DNA from 2 places in the Arthrobacter sp. 10L430 genome. Region 1 is predicted to be linked to the other one. Evidence: riboswitches for the same ligand, from Rfam matches in the RefSeq annotation. Region 1 holds a riboswitch; the other holds the start of a gene.
What was found. A riboswitch is a leader RNA that binds a small molecule or an ion and turns the genes downstream of it on or off. The one in region 1 is predicted to bind cyclic di-AMP.

Region 1 (7,537 bases):
CCTTGGGGCACCCCTCCTTGCGGCAGTACGCCCTGGCCGAGGCCGCCGGCGCCCGCGGCGCCGTTGGCAGCGGCAGCATTATTGCCCAGGCTGTAGACGCCCACTCCGGCACCGGCCGCCAGAACGGCGGCCGCACCGGCCACAAGCAGCCCCCGCTTCAGCGTCCACGGCTTGCCGGCGGAAGACGCCGCACCGGCAGTACCGGCCGACGGCGGCGCTCCCCATCCGGTGCCCCAGCCTGCGCACTTGCCAGTCGGCTCGGCCGAAGCGGCGGTGCCTGAGGACGCCGACGGCGGCGCTCCCCATCCGGCGCCCCAGCCCGGCGACGGCTCCGGAACGGGGGTTGTGGCAGGCACGGGTTCAGTGGCCGCCGCCGGCTGGGCCAGGGACACCGGTTCGGTGGCGGGATGAGACTGGGGTACGGGGCGGGCCTCGGGAACAGGTGGTTGCTGCTGTCCGCTCATAGCTATCTCCTTTGGGGTGCTGATTATGTCCCTTCCAGACTGGGAAGCCTTCCTGTGACTGGCCTGTGCAGGGCAAGAGCCATGCCTGTGATCTCGAAAAGCCCCTCTCCCCTGTCCAGCTCGCTACGCTGGGATTCACAGCCGGCGCACAGGAACCCCAAAGCGCCGGCTAAACCGCAGAACGGAGAGTTGTCCCATGGCCACTTCGCACTCCATGACCAACAACCTTCCCCAGCTCACCCATCCGGACGGCTCCCCCATCCGTGCCCTGGTGGTCGACGACGAACCCAGCCTGTCCGAGCTCATGAGCATGGGACTGCGCATGGCGGGCTGGTCCGTTGCCGTTGCGGCCGACGGCCCTGAGGCGGTCAAGCTCGCCAAGGAGTTCCGCCCGGACGTCCTCGTGTTGGATGTGATGCTTCCCGGCTTCGACGGCGTTGAGCTGCTCGGCAGGATCCGTGCCTTCGCACCGGAAGTGCCGGCGCTGTTCCTGACCGCCAAGGACGCAGTACAGGACCGCATCGCGGGCCTCGCTGCCGGCGGCGACGACTACGTCACCAAGCCCTTCAGCATGGAGGAAGTCCTGCTGCGCCTTCACCGCCTCGTGCAGCGCTCCGGCGTGGCGGCGATGGACTCTGCGGAACTCGTGGTGGGAGACCTGGTCCTGAACCTGGACACCCGTGAAGTCACCCGCGCCGGTGACGAACTCCAGCTCACGGCCACCCAGTTCGAGCTGCTGCGCTACCTCATGGAAAACCCCAAGCGGGTGGTGAGCAAGGCCCAGATCCTGGACCGTGTCTGGAACTACGACTTCGGGGGCCAGGCCAACATCGTCGAGCTCTACATCTCGTACCTGCGCAAAAAGGTGGATGCCGTGCACCCGCCGATGATCCACACGGTCCGCGGAGCGGGCTACGTCATCAAACCGGCAGACTAGGCCGTGACAAGCCTTTCCGGAGCCACCCGAACGCCGCGCCGCAGCGTGCTGAAGCCCGGCACCTGGCATCTCCGCACCCGGCTGGTCCTCGTTGCCATGGCGCTGCTCGTGGCCATCTGCGCCGCGGTGGGCCTGTTCAGCTACGCCAGCATGGACTCGTTCCTCACCCGCCAGCTCGACGATCAACTCACCGGCGCAGCTGACAGGGCCCGGGACTTTGGCCGTCCCCCGCTCGGCGGATCGGGCAATAAGCCCGATCCCCTCGAAGGCAGGGGCCAACGCGTCGGCACCATAGCAGCCAGGATCCAGGACGGCGAGGTCAGCAGTGCTGGTTTCCTGGCCGCCGATCTCACCCGCAAGACACTGTCGGCGGCAGACGACCAGGTTCTTTTGGGCCTGCGCCGCGACGGCGTCCCCGTTGACCGCACCCTGTCCACGGGGGCCTACCGGCTGGTTGCCGCCCAGTCGCCCTATGGCGACGTCATGGTGACCGGGCTTCCCCTCACCGAAAAGCAGAACACCCTGACGTCCCTTGTTGTGACCATCACCTTGGTGTCGCTGGGTGGCCTCGTCCTCATCGGCCTCGCCGGAACCGTGCTCATCCGCCGCACCATGAAGCCGCTCGAACAGCTCTCGGAGGTGGCCACGCAGGTTTCCCGCCTGCCCCTCGACGCCGGTGAGGTGGCACTCGCCGTCCGCGTCCCGCCGTCGAACGCCCACCCCGGAACGGAAGTGGGCAGCGTAGGCCATGCCCTCAACCTCATGCTGGACAACGTGTCCAATGCCCTCGAGGCGCGGCAGGAGAGCGAAATGAAGGTCCGCCAGTTCGTGGCCGACGCGTCGCACGAGCTCCGCACGCCGCTCACGGCCATCCGCGGCTACACCGAGCTGATGCGCATGACCGAGAAGTTCACGCCCGACGGCCAGCGCTCCCTCGCCCGCGTCCAGAGCCAGTCCGTGCGGATGACCACGCTGGTGGAGGACCTCCTGCTGCTCGCGCGGCTTGACGAGGGGCAACCGCTAAAGCTCAGCGACGTGGACCTCACGCAGCTGGTGATCGAGACAGTTAGCGATGAAAAGGTCATGGCGCCCGACCGCAACTGGCACCTCGAACTTCCCGAAGAGCCGGTAGTGGTGCGCGGCGACGCCTCACAGCTTCACCAGGTGCTGGTCAACCTGCTCTCCAACGCGCGCAAGCACACCGGGCCGGGCACCACGGTGGTCACCGGAGTCATGAGGTCCGCCGACGGCAGTGCAGTGATCACCGTGACGGACGACGGCGCGGGCATCCCCGCGGAGTTCGTGGACCGGGTCTTCGCGCGTTTTGCCCGCGCAGACGCGGCCCGGGCGACCCCCGTGCCGGCGGCGCCGGGCGCCCAGACGGCGGCCCCGTCCGGGCAGGCTTCCGCCGAAGGAACCAGCGGGCTGGGGCTTTCCATTGTGCAGTCGATCGTGGAAGCCCACGGCGGCACGGTGGAGGTCTCCTCACGGCCCGGCCGCACCGAATTCGCGGTCCGACTGCCTGCACAAGGCGACGCGCCGTCGTCGTGATCTCTGTTACCTAAATGTGACTTAAGCGTGAGCCTCCTGTACGGTCGATAGAGTGCGGCCACCACCAGGGCCGCATATCCGGATGGACGCCCAGCTCTGCCGCTTCCCGGATTCCGCTTGACCAGGCAGAGGCGGGGGAACCAGAGTCCCGGGCAATCCGCATCAAGCCCTTGGGGTGAAGCCGACACGTGAATCGCCGTGCGGCCGGATGACCTCATCCGAACCCGACAGCTAACTCCGCAGGTGTTGAGAGGCAATCCACCATGTCTGAATTCAAGGTACAAACGCGCCCTGATCGCGCTTCCACGCAGTCCCGGCAGAAGCTTTCACGCCACCGCGCCGAACCTGTCCGGCCCATGTCGGCCTGGGGCCGGCTCACTGCTGACATCCCGTCATTCGGCCGCCGCGCGGCCGTGGTGACCACGGCGTGTGCCGTGCTCATCGGTGTCGGTGCGGCCAGCCAGGCCGCCGAGCAGGCTGCCCCGGTAGCCAGCCCCGCAGCGGCCTCCGCCACGGCCGACGCGGCGTCAACGCTCAACTTCGACAAGACGCTGATCTCCGCCCTGCCGGCGCCGACATCAGCCGCTTTGGCCCCGCAGTCCGCCGCCAAGCCGGCCGCCGCCGCGAAGGCTCCCGCTGCCAAGGCCGCCCCGAAGGCAACGGCAGCCAAGCCCGCCGCTGCTCCGGCGAAGGCTGCTGCCGTGCCGGCTGCCAAGGTGGCCCCGGTCCGGGCTGCCGCTCCGGTGGCTAAGCCCGCTGCTCCTGCCGCGGTGGATGACCCCGCCGGCGCTCAGGCTTATGCAGCCAGCAAGCTGTCCTCCTTCGGCTGGGCCGCGGACCAGATGCAGTGCCTGCAGAGGCTCTGGACCAAGGAGTCCGAATGGCGCACCACCGCCACCAACGCGAGCAGCGGCGCCTACGGCGTGGTGCAGTCCCTGCCTGCCGAGAAAATGGCGAGCGCCGGACCGGACTACCGCACCAACTACCGCACGCAGATCAACTGGGGCCTGGACTACGTCAAGGAACGCTACGGCTCCCCCTGCAGCGCCCTGAACTTCCACCTCGCCAACAACTGGTACTAAGCCGCCAGTCGGTGGGAAGCGGAGCGCGCGTTTCTGCACCCCTTTGAGTTTTTCGACGGCCCCCGGATCCACGTGATCCGGGGGCCGTCGGCGTCTCTGCACGTGGGCGCGGCCGGGAAGCGGTGCAGAAATGCGGCGGCCGCCCTTCCAAGGGGCCAAAACTTCCACAGCCCCCGCACAGCTTCGCCCTAAAACCCTCATATGAGGCCCCGCCACTGTTGAAGCATGACCCTCACAGACCAGGCCTCAGGAACCCAGCCGCACCCTCCACTGCACCCCCAGCCGCCCGCGCGGGTCCACTCCGCGCCGTCTGACGGGCACAGCCCGGCCGTTGCCCGTGCACGGCATCTGCGGCGCTCACCCATCGACACCGCCGCCGCGGTTCCCGTGCTGGACGTGACCATCCCCGTCTACAACGAGGAACGCGACCTGGAGGAGTGCCTGCGCCGGCTGCATGCGCATCTCCGGGGCAGCTTCCCGCACCCGTTCCGCATCACCGTGGCGGACAACGCGAGCACGGACGACACCCTCAAGACCGCCGAGCGGGTGGCCAGGGAGCTGCGAGAAGTGTCAGTGGTGCACCTCGAGGAGAAGGGCCGCGGCAACGCCCTCCGCAAAGTGTGGCTGGCCTCGCCGTCACCCGTCCTGGCGTATATGGATGTGGACCTCTCTACCGACCTCGCGGCTCTGGGTCCCCTCCTGGCACCGCTGATTTCCGGGCACTCAGACCTCGCCATCGGCACGCGGCTGACACGCAATTCCAGGGTGGTCCGCGGGCCCAAGCGCGAGTTCATCTCCCGCAGCTACAACTTCCTGCTCCAGTCCGTGATGGGGGCGCACTTCAGCGATGCGCAGTGCGGTTTCAAAGCGATCCGGGCGGACATCGCCCAACAGATCCTGCCGCACACCGTGGACAACGCCTGGTTCTTCGACACCGAGCTCCTGGTCCTGGCCGAAAAGTGCGGGCTCCGCGTCCACGAAGTTCCGGTGGACTGGACGGACGATCCGCATTCCAGTGTGGACATCGTCCAGACCGCCCTCGCGGATGTCCGCGGCATGGCCCGGCTCAGCAGGGATATGGTGTCCGGGCGCATTCCCGTCGCCGAGCTTCGCGGTGCGCTGGCCCGCGGCCCCCTTCCCGCGGCCTCCCGCAGCCAGGAACAGAGCCCCAGCGGCAGCCTGTTCGGCCAGCTGGTCCGCTTCGGTACCATCGGCGCAGCGTCCACCCTGGCCTACCTGCTGCTCTTCTTCCTGTGCCGCAATTTCATGGATCCGCAGCTCGCCAATTTCCTGGCCCTGCTCACCACGGCCGTGGCCAACACCGCGGCCAACCGGCGCTTCACCTTCGGCATCGCCGGCGGCAGCGACGTTGCGCGCCATCACTTTGAGGGTCTTCTGGTCTTCGGGATCGGTTGGGCCCTCACCTCCGGGGCGCTCGTCCTCGTCCATGGAAGCACGACGCCGGACCGCTGGCTTGAGCTGGTCACCGTCACCGCGGCCAACCTCGCCGCCACGGCGGTGAAGTTCCTGCTGTTCAGGCTATGGGTGTTCCGACGGCGGCAGTCGCCGCCGGTGCACCAGGCTTCCGCCGCCACAGACTCCAAGACCGCTGAAGAAGAGGCAAGCAAATGACCACCACAGTGAGCCGTGCAGAGCACCGCACGGAGGCCGAATCCGGCGCAGAACAGGAACGGGGCGTCTCCGGGCAGACGCCGGTGTCGCGTTCACGCCTTCATTCCCTGCTGACGGGAAACCAGTCCCGCTGGGTCCGACCGTCAGCCGCGCTGCTGCTGGCCTTCTCGGCGGTCCTGTATCTCTGGAACCTCGAAGCCACCGGATACGCCAACTCGTTCTATGCCGCGGCCATCCAGGCCGGCACCAAGGACTGGACCGCCTTAGTGTTCGGCTCCCTCGATGCCGGGAACGCGATCACCGTGGACAAGCCGCCGGCGGCACTCTGGATTCCTGCCCTGGCCGGGCGGATCTTCGGCTTCTCGCCGCTTAGCATGCTGGTGCCGCAGGCACTCATGGGTGTGGCCGCCGTCGGGCTTCTCTACCTGACCGTGAAACGTGTGTCCGGTCCGGCCGCCGGGCTGCTGGCCGGCGGTGCACTGGCCCTGACCCCCGTGGCCGCGCTGATGTTCAGGTTCAACAACCCGGACGCCCTGCTAACGCTGTGCCTGGTGCTGGCAGCATATTTCACCACCCGCGCCATCGAAAAGGCCGGCTGGAAGTGGCTGGCCGTGGCCGGTGCCGTGATCGGACTCGCGTTCCTGACCAAGATGCTGCAGGGCTTCCTGATTGTGCCCTGCCTCGCGCTGGCTTACGTCTGGGCCGCGCCCACCACCCTGGGCCGGCGGGTGCTGCATCTGCTGGCGGCTGCCGGCGGTATCGTCCTCGTCGCGGGCAGCTACATCGCGCTGTTCCAGCTCACGCCCGCCTCAGCACGTCCTTACATGGCGGGCTCGGAAAACAACAGCTTCCTGGAACTCACGTTCGGCTACAACGGTTTGGGCCGCATCACCGGTTCGGGAGGGGGCACGCCCGGCGGCGGAACCGCCCCAGGCGCCGGCGGCGGCATGTCCGGCAACGTGGGCTTCGGCGGAGCGGCCGGCATTACACGGATGTTTGGTGGCAGCTTCGGGGGCGAGGTGTCCTGGCTGCTTCCGGCTGCGCTGATCCTGCTCGTTGCGGGCCTCTGGTTCACACGCCGCGAGACCCGCACCTCCCGGACCCGGGCGGCCCTGATGCTGTGGGGCGGCTGGCTGCTGGTGACGGCTGGAATCCTGAGCTTCATGGGAGGAACGGTCCATCCCTACTACGTTGTGGCGCTGACACCGTCCATCGCGGCGCTGGTGGGAATCGGTTCCGTTGAACTGTGGCGCGGGCGGTCCTACTGGCCAGCCAGGACCGTTCTGGCCGCAACAGTCCTGACGGCCTCCGTTTGGTCCGCAGTGCTGTTGGGCCGCGACGCGTCCTGGCTGCCCTGGCTCAGGCCGGCCGCAGTTGTCCTCGGCGTGCTGGCGGCGGCAGCGCTGGCGCTGCGGCTCGACTCGCTCCAGAACGTTTCCGCACGGCTGCGCAAGTCTGCGGCGGCCGGTGTTGTGGTCGTTTCGCTGCTGGCGGGCGGGCTCGGCAGCACGGCCTGGACCTTCGCCACCGCCGCCCAGCCCCACTCCGGTTCCATTCCGACGTCGGGACCCACCGCGTCCGCCATGGGCGGTCCCGGAGGCCAGACGGGCAGGGCGGACATCGCCGGCGGTGCGGGCATCAACGGAGGGCAGGGCGGCCCGGCAGGCGTGGCCGACGGCGCCGGATCGGCCGGCTCCGAGCTCACCGCGCTTCTCAAGTCGAGCACCGCGAAGTGGTCAGGAATCGTCTCGGGGGCCAGTCAGGCCGCGAGCCTGGAGCTGGCGACGGGCACCAACGTCATTGCCCTGGGCGGCTGGAACGGCGGCGACCCGTACCCCACCCTGGCGCAGTTCCAGGAAATGGTGGCCAAG
Region 2 (7,537 bases), on a different contig from region 1:
CTGCCGGAGCAGCCTCGACGGCGGGAGCAGCTTCCTGCACCTGAACGACGGGCTTGGGTGCCTCGACGACGGGAGCGGCCGTGGTGGAAACAGCCGGCTTCTCGTAGGAGATGGCGATGCTGGACGCAGCGGAAATGGTTGCCGGAGCAACAGACTGCACTTCCAGGGCGGAAACAGGAACCGATTCACGCTGAACGTTGGTCTCGGCAGCGTTTGCAGCGATACCGCTGGTCAGGACCAGGCCGGACGCGGCAGCGATAACTGCGGCCTGGCGGCCCATGCCACCGGCGTTGTCGCCGACAGCCTTGGCGATGACAGCCAGCGAGTGGGTCTTGGTGACCTCGGCGCGGTGGCGTGCAATGGTCGCACGTGTAGTCATAAGTTTCTCTCTTTCGTGTTCCACGGACCGCGGTAGCAGGACGTGGCTTAGCGACGCGCCGGCATCTTGGGGGTAAGCCGGCGCGTCCCGAACGGGATTTTTAGCGAAGGGTGAAGAAGGAGGACGTGCCCGTGGCGGACGCAGCGTGCAGGATCGTTCCATCCGAAGGGTTCAGGGCGCTGATCATCATGCCGTTGCCAACGTAGATGCCCACGTGGGCGCCGCCGTTCTGCATGACCAGGTCGCCCGGAGCGGGTGTCGAGGTGGGCTTCATTGCAGTCCAGGCGTTGACGCGGGGAATGCTGATGCCTGCCTGCGCGTAAACCCACTGGGTGAAGCCGGAGCAGTCCCAGCCGTTAGGAGTGGTGCCACCCCAGACGTACGGGTGGCCGATACCGGTGTAGGCAATGGCCGCCAGCCCTGACGTTGCGGCGGCGGAGCCTGCGGCATCCACCAGCTTGCTCGCCTTGGCAGTAACGGTTTTGGCAGTATCGGTTGCACCATTGGCCGCGTCGTCGCTGGACTGCGCGGCCAGAGTCTCGATGACCGGCGCTGCCTCGGTGGTGACGGCAGGACGCTCGAAGGAGACAGTTGCGGTTGGTGCGGCGGTCACAGCAAGCTGCGTGGCCTGGGATCCGGACTCCGTGGAGGCGGAAACACCGATGTTGGTGTCGGCTGCGTTAGCCGGCATGCCAATGCTCAGGATGAGCCCTGAAGCAGCTGCGATAACAGCTGCCTGGCGACCTACTGTGCCGGCATTGGCGCTTACTGCCTTGGACACTGAGTCCAACGGGTTCGTACGAACCGTTTGCGCACGGTGGCGCGCAGAATTGTGGCGTGAAGACACGAAGGTAGCCTCTCCCAATGCCTACGAGGTGAGCTGTCGGATTCGGATGGGAGTCACCCGGCCGCGCCGCTTCCTGGGAAGCTTTGCGACTTAACCCCAAGGCCTTCTTGCGAAGACCAAAATTGGTTCCCCCGCCCCTGCCAGACGATGTCATGCGAACGGACCTTGAGCGGTGGCAGAGTTAGGCAATCCACTCAAAGGCGTCAACTTCGGAAAAGTTGACGCGGTTTAGACGGTACAGCAGTTCGGAGCGAATGTCACATTCAGGTCACGGCATGTCACAAGAATGCGAGAGTTCTCCATCGGTTTTGCTTAAAGCCAGCCCAGGGGGTCAACGACTTCTCCGTTGACCATCACCTCGAAGTGGAGGTGGCAGCCCGTCGAGGCGCCGGTGGTCCCGCTGAGAGCGATTACGTCACCGCGGTTGACCTTCTGGCCGACGCGGACACTCGAAGAGGACAGGTGGTTATACGTGGTCTCGAGGCCGTTGCCGTGGTTGATCACAACCCTGTTGCCGCCCCCGTAGGGGTGCCAACCGGCGAAGGTGACCGTGCCGCTGGCCGCGGCGAACACCTGGGTTCCGCACTCGGCGGCAAAGTCCTGGCCCCGGTGAAATTCCCCGGAGCCCCCGGTGATCGGGCTGACGCGGTATCCGAACGGAGACGATTTGACCATGGTGGTCAGGGGCGCACCAAGGCTGCCCGCCGAGGCGGCGCGGGTGATGCTGCCGGCCGACTGTGCACTGAGGAGCTGCTTGAGCTTGCTGTCCGGGTCACCCTGGGTGGAGACGGACGTTCGGCTGAAGTCGATCTTTGCGGCCGCCTCAGCGGACACCTGCGGCTGGACACGGGAGGACAGCGCCGCGGCGCCGCCCTGGTCAGCGGTGGCCATGACCGGACTGGTTGCAGGAACCGTGACTGTCAGCAGGAGGCCTGTGGCAGCCAGTGCGACTCCCGCCTTCTGGCCCACTCCGCTTGCGGCTGCGAAGTCGGTGACCTGGCGGAACGGACTGCGGTGCCTCCGTGCTTCGCGCTGCGCATCCCGCGGACGCTCCCCTGCGAAGACTTCGGCGGCGCGCGGCTCCGCAGCGGGGCCGGCCGCGCGGCGGCGGCCCCGGGCATTCTGCATGGTCAAGAAGTGTTCCTCTCTGGATAGCCTGCGAAGTTAGCTGTCGGATTCGGGTCAGAGAGATCATCGACCCGGTCCGCCGTGACAAGCGTTTCGGCACAGGGGTATCCCGGGAGATTCCATCTGCGGAAAGTGGCTTGCTGCTGCGGACTTCACCCCAAGGCCGTTTTTCAACGGCCGGTTGTGGTTCCCCCGCCTCTGCCAGAAGGTGACTCGTGCGACTGATCCGCTGGCAGAGTTCGGCTCCAGATCAGGTAACGCTTTAGTATCGGCGCTGCTGTTTAACTATAAGTGATTAAAGTGGGCAGTAATAATTCCGTTATCTAAGCTGTGCAAAAGTCGTAGGGCATCCTGCCACCTGATGTCAGACAAATCACGGGCCAGCACGTCAGCTGACGCGGACAAACACGTGGGCGGCCACTTCCGGTGGCAGTTCGAGGGCGCCTTCGATCCCCGGCACACGGACCGAGATGTACTCCCCCACGCGTTCGAGGGAAACCGCGGCACCGGGGCGGATCCCGCCTTCATCGAGCTGGACCAGCAGCTCCGGCTCCACCTGGATGGGTTCTGCCAGCCGGCTGACGGTAACGCGCGAATCCGGACCGTAGCCGGGCATGGCGTCCAGCAGGTTCATCACGCCGTCGGTGAAGGCCAGCGAAGGCTCGCCGCCGAGCGCAGCCAGCCCAGGAATCGGGTTGCCGTAGGGCGATTCGGTGGGGTGGCCAAGCATTTCAAAGATCCTGCGCTCCACGCGTTCGCTCATCACGTGCTCCCACCGGCACGCCTCGTCGTGGACGTAGGCCCAGTCGAGGCCGATGACGTCGGCGAGCAGCCGCTCCGCCAGGCGGTGCTTGCGCATGACCTCCGTGGCCCGTTTGCGGCCTGTTTCTGTCAGCTCCAGGTGACGGTCGCCGGACACTACCACCAGCCCGTCCCGTTCCATCCTGCCGACGGTCTGGGAGACGGTGGGGCCCGAATGGCGGAGGCGTTCGGCGATGCGGGCTCGCAGCGCCACGATGTTCTCTTCTTCAAGCTCCAAAATGGTCCGAAGATACATCTCCGTGGTATCGATCAGATCCGTCATTCAGCTCAGCTCCTCGAGCACAGTACTTGTGTCCGTCCCACCGTACCGCGGGCCCACCGCACGGTGGCCCGGCGTCAAGCTGCCGCGGCCGCAATTCGACGACGGAGCAACACCGGCTCTCCGCCCGTACGTCCAGTGAAAGCTTAGCCTATTTTGAATTACTCCGGATAATTCGGACGAAGCGGGCGGCCGGTTTCAATGACTGGACTGTGACGGCAACGTTTCCCGGGATTTCCGGGCTTCGGGCAGAATAAAAGGGGCCTTCGTGGCAGACATGATTGCCCGCCGGCCACCTCTTGTCCCCGCCGAACTGCATGTCCATGCCGAAAATTGGAGCCACTGTGAGCGACACCAGCATCACTATCCCAGCAAACCTCCTGCCCAAGGACGGACGGTTCGGCGCCGGGCCCTCCAAGGTCAGGCCCGAGCAGATCGAGGCGCTTTCCGCAGCCGCCACAACGATCCTCGGCACATCCCACCGCCAGGCGCCCGTGAAGAACCTGGTGGGATCTGTCCGCGAGGGCCTCAGCACCTTCTTCCGCGCTCCCGAGGGCTACGAAGTGGTTCTGGGCGTGGGCGGTTCGACGGCGTTCTGGGATGTCGCGAGCTTCGGCCTGGTGGACCAGAAGGCCCAACACCTGTCCTTCGGCGAGTTCGGTTCCAAGTTCGCTTCCGCCACCAACAAGGCGCCGTTCCTTTCGGAATCCTCTATCATCAAATCCGAGCCCGGAACGTGCCCGGCGCCGCAGGCCGAGGCGGGAGTTGACGTCTACGCGTGGCCGCAGAACGAGACGTCCACTGGCGTTGCGGCTCCGGTCAAGCGCGTGGACGGGGCAGACGCCGATGCCCTCGTGCTGGTGGACGCGACCTCCGCCGCGGGCGGGCTGGACGTGGACGTTGCCGAGACCGATGTGTACTACTTCGCACCGCAGAAGAACTTCGCTTCCGACGGCGGCCTGTGGCTTGGTCTCTTCTCCCCGGCGGCCCTCGAGCGCGCCGCCCGGATCAAGGCCAGCGGCCGGTGGATCCCGGACTTCCTGGACCTGCAGACCGCGATTGACAACTCCAAGCTGAACCAGACGTACAACACCCCGGCGCTGGCCACCCTGGTGACGCTCGATGCCCAGGTGCAGTGGCTCAACGCCAGCGGCGGCCTCGACTTCGCGGCCGGCCGGACGGCGGACTCCGCGAGCCGCATCTACAAGTGGGCCGAGGCTTCCGATGTCGCCACGCCCTTCGTGGCCAACGCCGCCGAGCGTTCCAACGTCATCGCCACGATCGATTTCGACGACTCCATCGACGCCGCGGCCATCGCCAAGGTGCTGCGCGCCAACGGCATCGTGGACACCGAGCCCTACCGCAAGCTGGGACGCAACCAGCTCCGCATCGCCACCTTCGTGGCAATCGAGCCTGCTGACGTCTCCGCACTGCTGGAATGCATCGACTACGTGGTGGGCGAACTGAAGAAGTAGTCTCCCCAGACCGCGGTGACGCTTACAGCGTCAGCGTTCGACGGCGTCGTCCGGGCTTGTGTCCCGGGCGGCGCCGTCCGCCGTTCCGCCACCTTCACCGGTCCGAGTGCCGGTCCGGGCTGTCGGGCGACCGGCCTGGTTCAGCGAGACGAGCCGGATCTGTGGCAGCCCGCGGGGCTGCCGGCTCACACGGATCCGCAGCATTCTGGTGCGGATGATCCACACCAGTCCGATCGCGGCCGCCAGCAGGCCGGAGGCCGCCGCCACCGCCAGCGACCAGCGGGCCCCGGCGACGTTGGCCACCCAGCCCACCAGCGGTGCGCCGATGGGGGTGCCGCCCATGAAGATCGCCATGTACAGGGCCATTACGCGCCCCCTCATCACGGGGTCCGTGGTGGTCTGCACATACCCGTTCGCGCTGGTGAGCATGGTCAGGGCGAAAAGCCCGACGGGCACCAGCGCAACTCCGAACCAGAAGTAGCTCGGGGCGAGGGCGGCGAGCCCGGACGTGACGCCGAAGGCGGCGGCAGCACCGAAGATGATGCGCAGCCTGGGCCTGCTGCGCCGGGCGGACAGCAGGGCACCTGCCACCGAGCCGATGGCCATGATGGAGTTCATGAGGCCGAAGGCGCTGGCGTCCAGGCCGAATTCGGTGCCAACCATCGCAGCGATGAACAGGACGAAGTTGAGTCCCAGCGTTCCCACGATGAAGATGGCCACCAGGACCACCACGATGTCAGGACGGAAACGCACGTAGCGCAGCCCCTCGCGGATCCGGCCTTTGCCTGCCCCGGCGCGGGGCAGGGACCTGAGCGACGCCGTCGGGATTTTTGCCAGGCTGGCCAGCAGCGCAAGGAAGGTGACGGTGTTGATCAGGAACACCCACCCCGGCCCCACCGCCACTGTCAGGATGCCGGCAACGGCCGGGCCAATCATGCGGGCTACATTGAACGAGGCGCTGTTCAATGCAACGGCGTTCGGCAGGAGGTCGTCCCTGACCAGCTCGGACACGAACGTCTGGCGGACGGGCGCGTCCAGCGCGGAGACCATTCCCAGCATGAGCGCGAACGCGTAGACGTGCCAGAGCTGTGCCGCCCCCAGCACCACCAGGATGCCGAGGCCGGCACTTAGCAAGGCCATGACGGACTGGGTCACGACCAGCAGCTGCTTGCGGTTGTACCGGTCGGCGACGAGCCCTGCCACGGGCGCCAGGAACAGCTGGGGACCAAGCTGGAGCGCCATGGTTACACCCATCGCGCCGGCGTCATGGGCTGTCAGATGGTCAAAGACGAGCCAGTCCTGGGCGGTCCGCTGCATCCAGGTCCCGATGTTGGAGACGAGGGCGCCGACGAACCAGATGCGGTAGTTGAGGATATGCAGGGATCTGAAGGTGGACATCATTGCCTGCCTTCGGAGTACTCAGTCCCGGATGATCCCAACTGTGCGATCAGCCCCGTCCGCGGCTCTCGGCGTCGTAGCCGGCTTCGGCGTCTGTGGGTGCGTCGTCCGGGTCGGCCTCGGAAGCCTCCGCAGAATTCCCACCGTTAGCCTCGGCAGGTTCATCCTCCGGAGATGCGGCAGGGCCGTCCGCGGAATCCGCCTCGCGGGCAGTCTCGTCCTGGGGCGCGCCCTCTTCAGATGCCTCGTCCTCGCGGGCGTCCTCGGGACGTACCCGCTCGGCCCACGGAACCCATTCCGGGGCCAGGATTGAATCCTCGGAGGGCAACAAGCCCAGCTCATTCACTGTGATCACCTTTGACCGCGAGTTCCGCGTCAGCACGGCATACCACTGCCAGCCGAGGTACCCGGGCAGCCGCGACTCGAAGAGATGCGTCACAAGGCGGTCGCCCTCGGTGCGCGCCGCCAGGTGTTCGCCGATTTCGGATGCCTTCGCGATGCCTTCGATGGCGGTCCGTGCAAGGTCCACGGCAGCGGCCAGCACGGCATCCGGCTTACCGGTGCGCCATGCGGGGACGCCGGCGCGACGCTTGGGCGCCTTTGGCTCCACCTTGGATTCGCCCTGTTCAGGTTCCGGGTTCATGTGGATGCCTAAGCGTCCAGCTCGTCGGCAACCTTGCGCAGGGCGGCCGCGATGGCCTTGCCCTTGTTGCCCTCCGGGTATTTGCCCGCAGAAAGGGTTCCGGACAGGTTATCCAGCACTGTGACGAGGTCCTGAACGAGCGGCGCGAGATCCCTGGCGCTGGGGCGCTTGGCCTTGGCGATGGACGGCGTCTTGTCCAGGACGCGCAGGCCGAGGGCCTGGGCGCCCTTGCGGCCGTCGGCCACGCCGAACTCCACACGGGTGCCGGCCTTCAGTTCGGTGACGCCCTCGGGAAGCGCCGACTTGGGCAGGAACACTTCCTGCCCGTCCTCGCCTGCGAGGAATCCGAATCCCTTGTCCTTGTCATACCACTTGACTTTGCCGGTAGGCACGTAATCAACCTTCTTCGTTCTGGCGTTATATAAGACATGTCCGGCCATCAGCGCATCCGCACGGATGTGCGGGTTCAGGGTGTGACTGCCTGGTCCATGTTGGTCTGTTGCCTCAAGGTTATCCTGACTGGCTTGGGATTCCTGCTTTGAGGCGCGGCCGCGGCCGGACTGTTAGCGTTACGTGCATGATACCC

Region 2: it holds a riboswitch for cyclic di-AMP, as region 1 does, so the genes downstream of both, AC1DDG_RS19030 (M23 family metallopeptidase) here and AC1DDG_RS04955 (aggregation-promoting factor C-terminal-like domain-containing protein) in region 1, are expected to answer to the same signal.

Annotation. Positions count from the first base shown of each region.
Region 1 is NZ_JBFTJD010000003.1:174,015-181,551, reverse strand. Features, by position in the region: gene AC1DDG_RS04970 (hypothetical protein) at 1-464, opposite strand, end outside; gene AC1DDG_RS04965 (response regulator transcription factor) at 661-1,401, shown strand; gene AC1DDG_RS04960 (HAMP domain-containing sensor histidine kinase) at 1,405-2,952, shown strand; cyclic di-AMP (ydaO/yuaA leader) riboswitch at 3,047-3,210, shown strand; gene AC1DDG_RS04955 (aggregation-promoting factor C-terminal-like domain-containing protein) at 3,216-4,034, shown strand; gene AC1DDG_RS04950 (bifunctional glycosyltransferase family 2/GtrA family protein) at 4,260-5,666, shown strand; gene AC1DDG_RS04945 (glycosyltransferase family 39 protein) at 5,663-7,537, shown strand, end outside.
Region 2 is NZ_JBFTJD010000029.1:40,785-48,321, reverse strand. Features, by position in the region: gene AC1DDG_RS19040 (NlpC/P60 family protein) at 1-379, opposite strand, end outside; gene AC1DDG_RS19035 (C40 family peptidase) at 480-1,070, opposite strand; cyclic di-AMP (ydaO/yuaA leader) riboswitch at 1,231-1,389, opposite strand; gene AC1DDG_RS19030 (M23 family metallopeptidase) at 1,539-2,360, opposite strand; cyclic di-AMP (ydaO/yuaA leader) riboswitch at 2,365-2,609, opposite strand; gene AC1DDG_RS19025 (iron-dependent transcriptional repressor DtxR) at 2,743-3,438, opposite strand; gene serC (phosphoserine transaminase) at 3,780-4,910, shown strand; gene AC1DDG_RS19015 (MFS transporter) at 4,941-6,308, opposite strand; gene AC1DDG_RS19010 (DUF3027 domain-containing protein) at 6,358-6,951, opposite strand; gene AC1DDG_RS19005 (cold-shock protein) at 6,960-7,343, opposite strand; gene AC1DDG_RS19000 (hypothetical protein) at 7,529-7,537, shown strand, end outside.